3 regions of the Idiomarina sp. ST10R2A5 genome follow, and region 1 is predicted to be linked to each of the others. Evidence: predicted binding sites of a transcription regulator. Region 1 holds the regulator's gene; each other region holds the start of a gene.
The links. Region 1 encodes sigma-54, which starts transcription at its own class of promoters, with help from an activator protein. Its sites were predicted from a motif close to GTTGGCACGNNNNTNGNNT; they were not measured.
Positions count from the first base shown of each region.

Region 1 (4,722 bases):
TCGGTAAAATTCGTGCGTCAAAAACAAAGTCGGCGTCTTTGGGTAAGCCATATTTAAAGCCAAATGACTGAAAGACAATAATGAGTTTTTTATCTGCGCGACCAAGTACACGCTCAGTAACCTGTTCGCTCAGTTGGTGCAGCGATAGATCGCTACTGTCCAGACGCCAGGTGGCACGTTCCATAATAGGCTCAAGCATTTTATGCTCGGTCTGCAGCGCTTCCAGTAAAGGAAGTTCTTTTTGCGAGAGCGGGTGTAGTCGCCGGGTTTCACCGAAACGTTTTAATAAGGTGTTGTCGTCTGCATCAATGAACAGAATTTCGGGCTCTACGCCTTTAGGCAAAAAGTTGAGTGAGTCCAGCAGTTCTTCGGAGTGCTCGGGTAAGTTACGAACATCAATGCTAATGGCAATTTTCTGGTATTGCTCGATAACAGCATGGACTAACGTGGGTAGCAGGCTAATTGGTAAATTATCAACGCAGTAAAAACCTAAATCCTCAAGGACCCGCAACGCGATGGTTTTACCTGAACCGGAACGACCACTAACAATGATCAGTTGCATGGCGACTGCTCACCTTTGCCAATAAATAATTGGTATAAGTCTTTGTCGGAGTCAGCCTGGCGTAATGCACGTGTGCAGTCTTTGTCATTCATACGGCGAGCGACAGAAGCTAAAGTCTGCAGATGGTTTTCGTGTTCGGATTCTGGTACCAGAAGCGCGAATATAATATCGACGGGTTGGTTGTCGATAGAGTCAAACTCAATCGGCTCATCTAGCGTGAGTAATACCGCAACCGGGTGGTTAGCATTGGGTAATCGGCCATGAGGAATTGCGATACCTAAGCCAATTCCCGTACTGCCCAAACGCTCACGGTTCAATAGGCTCTCAAAAATGTCATGGCGGGTAATGCCGGACAACTTAGGAGCTACGATTTGACTAATGGTTTCAAGCAGTCTTTTTTTACTTGCGCCCTCGACTGCACACTTGGTGCAGTCGGGGCTTAACAATTCACTCAGTTGCATGGATTAATGTTGTTTCATTTTTTCTTTGTGTTTAATCACCTGACGGTCTAGCTTATTGATTAAACCGTCGATGGCCGCGTACATATCGTCGTGTTTTGCGTCGGCAAAAATTTCACCGCCATTCACGTGCAGCGTAGCTTCCGCTTTTTGAATCGTTTTTTCAACATTTAGGATGACGTGAACATTAGTAATGTGGTCAAAATGTCGTTCCAGCTTGGCAAATTTTGTGTCTACGTAGTCACGTAAAGCTTCAGTAATATCGATGTGGTGACCGGTCAAATTAATTTGCATAACGTCTTCCTTCTTGCAGTTAACAAAGTTACAAAAGACTTTTGCGTTGGCTCGATGATGGAATGTTTAACGATTCCCGATACTTCGCAATTGTCCTCCTTGCTACTTGGATACCTTGTTCAGCTATCAGTTCAGCAATTTTGCTGTCACTTAACGGTTTACTGCGGTTTTCTGCAGCGACCATCTTCTTAATTAAAGCACGTATTGCAGTGCTTGAACACTCACCACCGCCCTCAGTACTGACATGACTTGAGAAAAAGTATTTTAACTCAAACACGCCCCGCGGACAGTGTAAGTATTTCTGTGTTGTCACCCGCGAAATGGTGCTTTCGTGCATATCCACCGCTTCGGCGACATCGTTTAAAACCATAGGCTTCATGGCTTCTTCGCCATGCTCAAAAAAGCCTTGTTGGCGTTGCACTATGCAGTTGGCAACTTTTAGCAACGTGTCATTGCGACTTTCCAGGCTTTTTATAAACCAACGCGCTTCCTGCGTGTGGTTTTTTATGTACTGGCTGTCTGCTACTGACTTAGCTGCTTTACTCAAGGCCGCGTATTCTTCATTGACCTTTAATTTAGGTACGCTGTCGGGGTTCAATTCGACCATCCAACGCCCATTTTTTTTTGTCACAGCGACATCAGGAATGACATATTCAACGGGTTGTTGTGCAACTTGCTCACCCGGGTGGGGGTGCAACTGCTGAATCAAGCGCATGGTCTGACGCAAGTCGTCTTCCGAGAGCTTTAATTTACGCTGAATGGTGCGAAAATCCCGGCTGCCCAGTAAATCCATATGTTCAGTCACTAAACATAGAGCAATTTCTTTGTACTCAGTGTCGTCGCTTAGTTGCCGCAATTGGATGGCAAGGCATTCGCTGACACTGCGTGCTCCCACACCTATTGGGTCGAAGTGCTGAATGCGTTTAAGCACCATACAAACTTCTTCTGTTTCCACTTCCGGAAGGCGCACCGCTTCAATAATCTCATCAACATCGGCCATTAGATAGCCGTTGTCGTCTATGGCTTCGATAATGGCTTCAGCTATGGCGGTGTCTTCCTCAGAAAAGTGGGAAAGCTGCATTTGCCAAAGTAAGTGATCTTGCAACGACTCACTGGTCGAGCCCTGGTAAACTTCAAAGTCACCGTCAAAAGACTTACCAGAGGACGCGGCCCCATTAACCGGTGTCTGGCTGGAGTAGGTGTCATCCCAACTGCTGTCTACCGGTAACTCGTCCGGCATTTCCTGAGTTTTTATAACGTCTGAGGTTTCTCGCTGACTGTCATCCCGCTCTTCGATATTTCGGGTTTCGGAATTGTCAGCTTCGTTGCTGGCATCGCCTTCAACTTCTAATAGAGGATTACTGTCCAGTGCATCCTGAATTTCAGCCTGAAGATCGAGCGAGGAAAGCTGCAGCAGGCGAATGGCCTGTTGAAGTTGTGGCGTCATGGTCAGATGCTGACCAATTTTTAGCTGCAGACTTTGCTTCATAATGACTGTCCCGGTTTCACGTTATAAGGTGAACTGCTCACCGAGGTAAACGTCTTTAACCTGTTGATTCGATAATATACTTTCTGCATCCCCACTGGCAATAAGTTCGCCATGACTAACGATATAGGCGTGTTCACAAACCGATAGGGTTTCACGAACATTATGGTCGGTAATCAATACGCCAATACCGCGTTGCTTTAAATGCTCAATGATTTTTTTGATATCAATGACGGATATGGGGTCGACACCAGCGAAAGGCTCATCTAAAAGAATAAAAGTGGGCTCTGCTGCCAGGGCCCTGGCTATTTCAACCCGTCGGCGCTCACCGCCTGACAGACTCATTCCCTGGCTGTTGGCAATGTGCCCAATATTAAACTCTTCGAGTAAGGCATCGAGCTGTTCTTCTCTGTCGTTGTCTGATAACGCTTTGCGGGTTTCTAAAATGGCCATCAGGTTGTCACGTACGGTGAGCTTTCTGAAAATAGAAGCTTCCTGTGGCAGGTAACCAATACCTCTGCGCGCCCGCTCATGCATTGGCAGTAAAGTGAGGTCGTTATCATCCAGTAAAATCTGGCCTTTATCGCTGTTAACCAGTCCGACAATCATATAAAAGGTGGTTGTTTTACCGGCTCCATTCGGCCCTAATAATCCAATAACCTGTCCCTGGCTCACCTCCAGGCTAACGTCTTTAACAACCTGGCGACTTTTATAGCTTTTGGCTAAGTGTTTAACTCGTAAGGTTGCCATATTAAGGGTTCTCGTTATTTTTCTCGTTGGAGTCAGTTTTTGCCTTTGGCGTAAAAATGGTGATGACGCGACTGTCTTCTTCACCGGAACTGGTCGCGGTTATGGTTTGTTTGTCTAAATCATAGGTGATGAGATCACCACTGGAACTGCTGCTACCCTGAGAAATACGGGCTTTTCCGCTAAGCTCCAGGCGCTGCTCCGATTGAAAATAGGTAATTTTGTTGGCCTCTGCGTTTATCTTATTGCCATCATCCAGAGTCTGGCTGTAAGTAGCAGGAGTGCCTTCTGCAACAAAAGTATCGGCTTGTTCTGCATTCTCGCTGGCCGAGGCTTCAAGTCTGTCTGCTCGGATTAATAACGACCCCTGACGAATAATGACATTGTCAGTTAAAACTAGCCGGTTGTTTTTAATGTCCAGCTCTTCCTGGCTCGACTCTACCTCCATAGGCTGACTAAAATCGGACTTACCCTGAGCCATAACTGCACAAGGCACCAAGGCAATAAGAGTAAGACTACTCAGCAGGCTGGAAAATCGTTTTAACATGTCTTTTTAGCTCCATTCGTTCAGCTTTCAGGTCAGCACTCATTCCGTTACCACGAATTAATAGCCGGGGTCCGTGAATGCTCACCGGGTGTTCGGTGCTCATTGATTGATTTTTCAAATCAACAATCAGGTACTCGGTTAACACTTGTTTAATTCGAGTATCAGGCTCTAACGCAAGGATTTCAACATCGCGCTCTAAAATAAGAGTTTGATCATCGTAGAAAGTCCCCTGTGCAGAGCTAACCTCCCAAATTTCGTCACCTTGTTCTGAGAAGACAGTGTACGTAGGCTGCTCGAGTTCGGTTAAGCCTATTTGATTATAATGCGACATCTTCTCTGACTTGATTTTATGTGCGAGTAAGCCGTCACTCTCAAAAATGCGGGTTTCCAGACCAAAAGCAGTGAAATCTGGTCGCATCATGCGGGTTGCGGTGGCATTATTGTCGTCTGCATCATCACCAAAAGGGCGCCAGACAAGCAAAAGCCCGGCACCGAATAGCAGAATAAGAATGACAGTAACTCGTCGGCTCACACACTGGCTCCTGTTGCTAGGTGCAGTTGGCCCTGACTGAGCATGATGAGATCGCAGACTTCGCGTACCGCTCCGTATCCACCGTGACAACGGGTA
Region 1 is NZ_JBNIEX010000002.1:342,083-346,804, reverse strand. It holds gene rapZ (RNase adapter RapZ) at 1-562, opposite strand, end outside; gene ptsN (PTS IIA-like nitrogen regulatory protein PtsN) at 553-1,023, opposite strand; gene hpf (ribosome hibernation promoting factor) at 1,027-1,314, opposite strand; gene ACP7FG_RS04230 (RNA polymerase factor sigma-54) at 1,343-2,803, opposite strand; gene lptB (LPS export ABC transporter ATP-binding protein) at 2,825-3,550, opposite strand; gene lptA (lipopolysaccharide transport periplasmic protein LptA) at 3,552-4,094, opposite strand; gene lptC (LPS export ABC transporter periplasmic protein LptC) at 4,063-4,626, opposite strand; gene kdsC (3-deoxy-manno-octulosonate-8-phosphatase KdsC) at 4,623-4,722, opposite strand, start outside.

Region 2 (4,722 bases), on a different contig from region 1:
AGTCGACGCGAACGCGACCTTTACCGTCTGGTGTCATGTTGGTCATTTCGGCTTTACGTAAGCCTAATTTTTCCATAACGGCACCCTGATGCTGCTCTTCAATATCAACCGTCATGGTTTCGTAAGGTTCCAGTTTTTTACCATCTTCGTGCTTGATAATAACTTCCGGACGAGAAACGGCTAACTCGAAGCCTTCACGGCGCATGTTTTCGATAAGAACACCTAAGTGCAGCTCACCACGGCCTGATACACGGAAACGGTCCGGGTTATCAGTTTCTTCAACGCGCAGTGCGACGTTGTGAACCAACTCTTGCTGCAAACGCTCAAGAATTTGACGAGAGGTAACAAACTTACCTTCTTTACCCGCGAAAGGTGAGGTGTTGACCTGGAAGGTCATGGTTACAGTAGGTTCATCGACGGTTAGCGGCTTCATTGCCTCCGCTTTACCAACCGCACAAACGGTGTCGGAGATTTTTAATTCGCCCAGACCGGTAATAGCGCAAATGTCGCCTGCTGCTGCTTTGTCGGCTTCAATTCGGTCCAGACCTAAGTAACTAAAGACTTTACCAATTTTGCCGCTGCGTTCTTTGCCGTCAGCACCAACAATAGTAACTGGCTGGTTAACTTTAACGCTACCACGGGTAACACGGCCGATACCGATAACGCCTAAGTAGCTTGAGTAATCCAGCTGTGACACCTGCATCTGCAGGTCACTTTCGGGGTCTGCGTCCGGGTGACTTACCTTATTAACGATAGTTTCGAACAATGGCGTCATGTCGCCATCCTGATCGTCTGCGTCTAATGATGCCCAGCCATTAAGTGCTGATGCATAAACAACCGGGAAGTCCAGCTGCTCGTCGGTAGCGCCGAGGTTGTCAAACAAGTCGAAGACCTGATCCATAACCCAGTCTGGGCGAGCTCCAGGACGGTCAACTTTGTTGATAACCAAAATTGGGTTAAGACCGTGAGAGAAGGCTTTCTGCGTGACAAATCGAGTTTGAGGCATAGGGCCGTCAACGGCGTCAACCACTAACAATACAGAATCCGCCATAGAAAGTACGCGCTCAACCTCGCCGCCAAAGTCGGCGTGTCCTGGAGTATCCAGAATGTTAATGCGGTAATCTTGCCAGTTAACCGCGGTGTTTTTGGCGAGGATAGTAATACCACGTTCTTTTTCAAGATCGTTGGAATCCATAATACGGTCTTCTATTTCGCCACGGCTTTCTAACGTGCCGGATTGTTGCAACAACTTGTCGACTAGGGTGGTTTTACCATGGTCAACGTGCGCGATGATCGCGATGTTGCGTAATTTTTCTATATCAAATACCTGAATTGTCATTAAGAACTGCCTGTAGTTGTCCGGGAGCGAAACCCGTCCAAGGGGTTTTGTGAAAAATAGCGGCGTATTCTACCTTTTTGAGTTGGATTAAGAAAGGGCTGATTGTTTTTTGTCCATTATATTTTCTTTTCCTTTCTCTTTGTTTTGCACCAAAAATGTGCGATATGCGCTATACTGGTGCATATAAACTTTTAAAAGAAGACTGAATTTAACTTAATAGTATGAATATAAAGGGAAAGTTCAGTTGGCACAGGCTTTGCTATACTTAGGCTGTATTTTTAGACGCTGTCTACGGAGGACAACATGTCAGCTAATAAGATTTTCGATACCATTAAAGAACACGACGTAAAATTCGTCGACTTACGCTTTACCGACACCAAAGGTAAAGAGCAGCACGTCACTATTCCGGTGTCGCAAATCGATGAAGACTTCTTTGAAGAAGGCAAAATGTTTGATGGTTCATCTATTTCCGGCTGGAAAGGGATTAACGAATCGGACATGGTGCTAATGCCCGATAATGAGTCTGCCGTTCTGGACCCGTTTACTGATGAAATCACCCTGAATGTCCGCTGTGACATTCTTGAGCCTGAAACCATGCAAGGTTACAGCCGTGACCCTCGTTCAATTGCTAAGCGTGCAGAAGAATTCCTGCGCTCGTCAGGTATCGCCGACGAAGCTTACTTTGGCCCTGAGCCAGAATTTTTCCTGTTCAATGACGTTCGTTTCCACACCGATATGAGTGGTTCGTTCTACAAAATTGATGCAGAAGAAGCGAAATGGAACTCTGGTCGTGAATATTCAGAAGGTAACCTGGCTCACCGTCCTGGCGTAAAAGGCGGTTATTTCCCGGTACCTCCGGTTGACTCTGCACATGACATTCGCGGCACTATGAGCCTGGTTATGGAAGACATGGGCCTTGTTGTTGAAGCGCATCATCATGAAGTAGCCACTGCTGGTCAAAACGAAGTAGCAACTCGCTTTAATACTCTGACATCTAAAGCTGATGAGATGCAGGTTTACAAATACGTTGTGCATAACGTAGCGCACTCTTATGGCATGACAGCAACCTTTATGCCGAAGCCACTGGTTGGTGATAACGGTTCTGGTATGCACGTGCATATGTCTCTGAATAAAGGTGGCGAGAACTTATTTGCCGGTGACCAATATGCAGGGCTTAGCGAAACGGCATTGTATTACATTGGCGGTATTATCAAGCACGCTCGTGCTATTAACGCCTTTGCGAATGCTTCAACTAACTCGTACAAGCGTCTGGTTCCTGGTTTTGAAGCTCCGGTAATGTTGGCTTATTCAGCGCGTAACCGCTCGGCTTCTATTCGTATTCCATTGGTTTCCAGCGCCAAAGGTCGCCGTATTGAAGTGCGTTTCCCAGACCCAAGTGCCAACCCTTACCTGGCCTTTACTGCATTGCTCATGGCGGGTCTTGACGGTATCCGTAACAAGATCCACCCGGGCGATGCAATGGACAAAGATTTATACAATCTGCCTCCTGAAGAAGCGAAAGACATCCCGACGGTTTGTCACTCCCTGGAAATGGCTCTGGAAGCTCTGGATAAAGACCGTGACTTCCTGAAACAGGGCGGCGTTATGGATGACGACATGATTGATGCTTACATTGATCTGAAATATAACGAAGTAGAGACATTGAAGAAGACTACCCACCCGGTAGAATTCGATATGTACTACAGCGTTTAATGGCGAATTATCGGGTGAGGCTTTTAGCCTTGCCCGATTGCACCAATACGGTGCATAACCCTTTCCTGCCTTCGTGAATAACAACGCGCTACTTAACCAATTACTCACAGGCATACTCATCCTTGATGACCGCCTGACCATTCGTTATGTCAATTCATCCGCGGAATCGTTGCTGGATCACAGCGCCAAGCGACTATTAGGTGAACCGTTTAGCGCCGCGTTTTATCATTGTTCTCTGGCGTCGGAAACATTAATAGAATGCCTGAATAGTGAGCAAACTGTGCTGAATGCGGAAGTTCATTTTGCACTGCATTCCGGTCACGATATTCGTGTGGAAACCAGTATTCAGACAGTTGATCAAGAATTTGGCCGGGCATTGTTGCTGGAACTCAAACAAGTTGATCAATTGCGACGCATCAACCAGGAAGATCAGCAACGTAATCAGTTATTTGCGACACAGCATTTATTGCGCGGTATGGCTCACGAAATAAAGAATCCGTTAGGTGGTTTGCGGGGCGCTGCGCAGCTACTGGCAAGGCAGCTTCCCGATGAAAAACTGACCGAGTATACCGACTTGATTATCAGTCAGTCTGATCGTTTACGGTACCTGGTGGACAGACTGTTAGGGCCAACTAAGCGTGGTGAATCAAAGCTGACCAATATTCATGAAGTACTGGAGCGTGTGGTTCGGACACTAACTTATGAGTACGGCGAGTCACTGAAGCTGACCAGGGACTATGACCCTTCTTTACCGGACATTCGGGTGGTGCCTGAAGCTTGTGAGCAAGTGTTCCTGAATATTGCCCAGAATGCGGCGCAAGCTATGTCGGGTGCTGGCACTATTGTCATTAAGACTCGGGTCGAGCACCAATTGACGTTGTTTGGTCTGCGTTATCGGCAGTGTGCGGTTGTGACAGTTACCGATAACGGACCCGGCATACCGGCGGAATTACGCGATACATTATTTTACCCTTTAATTAGCGGACGTGCAGAGGGAACCGGCCTGGGTCTTTCATTGGCGCAAAACCTTGTGCACCAGCATAAGGGGAAAATTGAATTTGACTCAAGCCCGGGCAAAACCCGGTTCTCAGTTTATTTGCCGTACCTTACTGCAGACAATGGTAACGAGGTGATGGATGACCACTAATGCTCAGTTATGGATCATTGATGACGATGACTCAATTCGTTGGGTTTTGGAAAAAGCTTTTGCTGACAGTCGCTATCATGTTCGCAGTTTTGCTAACGGAGAGGACTTTTTTTCCGCATTAAAGACCGATGCTCCGACTGTGGTGTTGACGGATATTCGGATGCCCGGGGAAAACGGTTTGGCCGTGCTTGAAAAATTAGGCCGTGAGCAGCCGCAATTACCAGTGGTGGTGATGACCGCACATTCAGACCTTGAAACCACGGTAAAGGCTTTTCAGGGTGGGGCTTTTGAGTATTTGGCAAAGCCTTTCGATATTGATGAAGCGATAACAGCAGTGGACCGTGCGCTGCAACATGCAAGGCAAAGTGAAACCACGGCGAATGAGTCTATTGATAATAACGTTCCGGAGCTTATCGGTGAGGCAGCTCCCATGCAGGATGTTTTCCGCGCCATTGGCCGGCTGTCGAGTTCCAGTGTCAGTGTCTTGCTGACCGGTGAAACCGGAACCGGTAAAGAAGTGGTT
Region 2 is NZ_JBNIEX010000006.1:131,920-136,641, forward strand. It holds gene typA (translational GTPase TypA) at 1-1,339, opposite strand, end outside; gene glnA (glutamate--ammonia ligase) at 1,643-3,052, shown strand; gene glnL (nitrogen regulation protein NR(II)) at 3,126-4,199, shown strand; gene ntrC (nitrogen regulation protein NR(I)) at 4,189-4,722, shown strand, end outside.
Region 2: a site for sigma-54 is predicted at 1,583-1,601, ahead of glnA (glutamate--ammonia ligase). Genes of this name have one in related genera too.

Region 3 (4,722 bases), on a different contig from region 1:
CCCCTGCGGCTTCCTGGCTGGAAAGGTTAACGTAGGTGTTGTAAAGAACAGCCAACTCACCCAGCTCGTCTCCTGGTAGCGGGTCACGGCGTTCGCAGACTTCGCTGTTCTGGTTGTTACAGTGCTCGTTGTAAACGTTCTCAAAGTCGTTTTGAACAATTTTGTTATCTTGTTCAATTGACCAGTAATCAGCAGAGATATCAAACGCGTTAGTGACCTGCCAAATACCACCAATATTATAGCTTGATGACTCTTCTGGCTGCAGCTCTTCAGAGCCGGAGAATACAATGGTGTAATCCAGTGGTACACAGCTTTCCCCATCGGTTTCGCAACGATACTCATCAACAAAGAAAGTTGAAACCTGCGATGGACCCAGACCAATTTGTGCCAGTGACGGAGCACGGAAACCTTCGCCGTATGATGCACGTAACGTCACGTCTTCAGTCGGACGCCACTGCAACTTAAACTGTGGGTTGAAGGTTGAGCCAAAGTCACTGTAGTCATCGTAACGACCGGCAACAGTTGCTTCTAACTGATCAGTAATTGGAATGAGAAATTCGACATAAGCAGCCCACTGGTCGCGCTCAGCTTCGGCCTGCACCGACTCGGTACCAAAGATAAGACCACGCTGGAACTGATCATCCGGTTGGTCAAATACGTCTTCTTCACGGTATTCAAGACCCGCTGCCATGGAGACCCAATGCTCACCCAACTGGAACGCTTCCCCGGCAATACTGGCATCAACTGCGGTCAGGTGTGATTCGCCTCGGCGTACCAGTGACGTCGTAATGTCATTAATGACTTCAGGGTCGTTAATGGTGCCGCCAAATGGGTTGTAGTTGCCAGCGTTAATTTGCTCCTGCAAAAAGTCAGTACGCACCCACCCTTGTTCACGTGAGCCCGTTTGCATTCCTTCGCTGCGGCCTTTTTGGTAAGAGACATCCCAGACCCAACCGTCTAAGTCTCCGCGTAAGCCCGCAATAAAACGTAAAGTGTCGGATTCAACATCCCAAATACGGGCACCGGCATCTACTGTCCGGAAAAAGTTGATATCGACACGCTCACCCCAAGGGTTGTTAGGGTGATCAGCCGGGACATAGAGTCCGGCATCGGCGTCTAACGGAGTCGGTGCGCCACCGGCTTTTGAACGGTTATGCTGAGCGGCTACTTCGATATAGCCCTCAACGTCTCGCGAAAACTCTTTACGAGACTGGATAATAGCACCTACGCGTTCAGCTTCCGGGAAAATTTGCGCATAAGGACCGTAGTCAAATACACAGCGTGTTCCAACCAGTGAATCTTCTGGACAATCCGGATCCGGTTGCTCTTCACCGTCAACAATAAAACTTCCCGGAAAACCGCGTGATGAACGGAAGTCGTTACCACCCCACGGACTTTGATTCGCTGTGCCATTACGACCAAACTCGGCACCTGTAATCGAGGTGTTTTTCCAGTAATCCAGAATCATGGTGGTATTGCTGTCGTCTCCACCTGTGCCCCAGACCAGACTCATGCTGGTTTCTTCGTAGTTAGCATCACCGGTTGTTCCACCGTGACTGGCCGTTAGCTCTGTACCGACAAAGTCATCTCTTAAAATAATATTAACGACACCAGCTACAGCGTCAGAGCCGTAAATTGCGGAAGCGCCGTCTTTCAGAATATCGATGCGCTCAATAGCCGCGACAGGAATTGAGTTAATGTCGACAAAGGAGTTCGCCACACCTTCGGCAAAGGAAGAAACGGCTACGCGACGACCGTTCAGTAAGACCAGTGTTGAGTCGGCACCAAACCCACGCAAGCTAATTGCAGCGGCGCCGTTCGCGGTAGTGTCCTGACTGTTACCTTGAGTTGAAAAGGTCCCCACACCAGCCGATGGTAAGCGCTCTAAGAGTTGCTGTAAGTTGTTAAAACCTGAGGCTTCAATGCTTTCCCTGTCAATAACTTCGACAGGAGACGCACCTTCCATATCAGTTCGTGAAATTCTGGAGCCTGTGACCTGAATGCGTTCAAGAGCGTCATCTTCTGCCTGATTCTCTTGATCCTGCGCAAAGCTGACCGGTGACGCGAATGCGGCTCCTATTGCTAATGCACATAGCGAGTATTTAAAGTTTGTTTTCATTATTATGTTCCCCCCCCGGGAGTTTTTATCGATTTTGTGTGTTAAATCAACAACACAGCATCTTTTGTTACATTAAATCAACATGTGATCAAGATAATATAGTGTAAAAGTTTGAAAAAAATCGAAAGTTTGATGCTAAATGGATTAAGTGAGGGGAAGCTGTTTAAACTTCAAATGAAAAAGCCCGCGACTCAGAAAGAGCCGCGGGCTTTGTATTAAATGGAACTAACGATTAAGAGTTTTCTTCACCTGTCAGTTCTTCTAAGCGTGCACGTAACTCTTCGTCGTTTTGTGCCTGCTGAATAATCATGTTGTATTCTTGCGGAGTAAGGCCTGCATCTTCAACGGCTGCAATCATTTCTTCCTGTGCAGACTGCTGAATTTCACGAGCTTCTTCCTGGTTCTCAGCTTCCTGGAACTGGTCACGGTATTTTTCAGTAACACCCTGAACGTCTTCCATAGCGGTTACAAATTTAACCAGCATACCTTCAGAAATTTTCTGAGTTTGCTGTTGCTTCTGCTGAGCCATAGGATCCTGCGATTGCTGCTGTTGAGCCATTGCTGCAGTACTACCCAGTGCGAATACAGTTGCTAATGCGATAATTGTCTTTTGCATGATAATCTCCTAATTGAATTTATCAGTTTTTATTAACGCCCTAACTAAAGCGAAGACTGTGCCAACTTTTTAATTTGTTGATTTTAATATACTTTTAGTTTTTTTCAGTTAGCGCTCAGAAAGTCAGCCCAAAAATGTGTATCCTTAGTACACAGTCAAAGGAGGCAGTGTGACAAAAAGATACAGTTGGCCACTATCCAGCCTGCAACGAAGGCTCTTAATGTATGTCGTTGTGCCTATGTTATTGATTTCGGGCGTGGCGATAAGTGTTGGATTGCAGGTTGCATCTGACGAAGCCAATGAGCGTTTAAAAAGTGACTTAGAACTGCTGGGACGGGCCATTAGCTTACCCATAAGCGATGCACTACTTAATAACGACTTAGCAACGGTTCAGGCTAACCTGGATTCAGTCTTCAATATTGGCCGGGTGTACGGGGCATCGGTATACAATGTGTATGGTCAGCAGGTAGCTGAAGCCGGTATCACCGAGACTGACTTGAGCAACAGCCAGTTGGCGCTGCAAACCGTTCAGACGGGTGTGAAACAAGACGACTATCGACGTGTTGAAGGTCGTGATGTTTTTTCTCAGTTCCTTCCTATTGTTGATCGTGGCGGTCGCATTATAGGTTTATTACAAATAAACAGGCGGGCCAGTGACTTCGATGAGTCTTTTGAGACGCTGAGTCAATATGCCTGGCTGAGCTGGGCTGCATTTGGCCTGATCACTATTGCAGTATTAGTATTTGGTCATTATCGCGGTGTTGGGCGACATGTGGTGGCACTAAAAGACGCAATGCTGCAAGTCGCAAAAGGAAATCGAAGCACTCGAGTGACCCCCGCCGGGCCTTCGGAGCTTCAGGATGTTGCCCGGGGGTTTAACCGGATGCTGGATAGCATTACTGAAGCGGAGCAGGAGTTAGAACAGCGGCGGGAGCACGAAGCGTCCTTGCAGCGAGCATTGCGGGAACAGGAAAAAATGGCAGCTATTGGCAGTGTAGCCAGTGGTGTTGCCCATGAGTTAGGAGCGCCGCTTACTGTTATTGATGGACGCGCCAGCCGATTATTACGTAACCATAAAGACGATGACAGCCAGCGACAACTTAAGGCCGTCAGGGGTCAGGTACAAAGGCTTACCGGACTGGTGAATCAATTGCTGGCATTTTCAAGAACGCCGGTGCAGCAAAGAGAAAGCATTTCCCTGCGAGACCTGGTGACAACAGCAATGACCAGCATTGAGTTTGAGCAGGACAAAGGTTCTGCCAGCGTGGTAATTAAAGAGCTTGTCGATGTCATTCTTAAAGTTGACATAAAGCGGCTCGAACTGGCCTTAGTAAACGTACTGCGCAATGGCCTGCAGGCAGCTGAATCTGAGGTTGCTGTCGCGGCTGAGTACGCCAACGATGGCGTCGTCATTACCATAGATGATGACGGAGAGGGTTTACCTGATGCAATGAAAGATAAAGCATTACAACCGTTCGAAACCAATAAGCCACAAGGTAAAGGGACTGGTCTGGGTTTGACCATCGTTAAGCACGTATTGAATGATCATGGTGGTGAATTGTCTTTGACCAATAACCCAAATGGCGGTTGTCGGGTTATTTTGAGTTTATCGGCACAATGCGTTCGGCAAGCGGTTAAAAACGGAGGCAGTAAATGACAGCAGCAAAAGCCATGATAGGTGTAATTGAGGATGATCCGGCTCTACAGGAACTGCTTGTTGAAGAGCTTGAGGCTGAAGGCTATAAGGTAACCGCCTGGGGCAGTGTTGAAGGCTTTAAAAAAGCCGCTGCAACCCTGGATTTGGTTATTAGCGATATTCGCTTGCCGGGTCAGTCCGGGCTGTCACTTTTAGACAGCCTGAAAAATGAGGACAACGCTCCGGCACTGTTATTAATTACGGCTTTTGGCACGGTTGATCAGGCGGTTGATGCTTTAAAGCAGGGCGCGGATGACTTTCTGACCAAACCTTTAGATGTTGAACATTTAT
Region 3 is NZ_JBNIEX010000013.1:21,389-26,110, reverse strand. It holds gene ACP7FG_RS12645 (TonB-dependent receptor) at 1-2,119, opposite strand, end outside; gene ACP7FG_RS12640 (DUF4168 domain-containing protein) at 2,352-2,735, opposite strand; gene ACP7FG_RS12635 (ATP-binding protein) at 2,905-4,392, shown strand; gene ACP7FG_RS12630 (sigma-54-dependent transcriptional regulator) at 4,389-4,722, shown strand, end outside.
Region 3: a site for sigma-54 is predicted at 2,783-2,801, ahead of ACP7FG_RS12640 (DUF4168 domain-containing protein). Genes of this name have one in related genera too.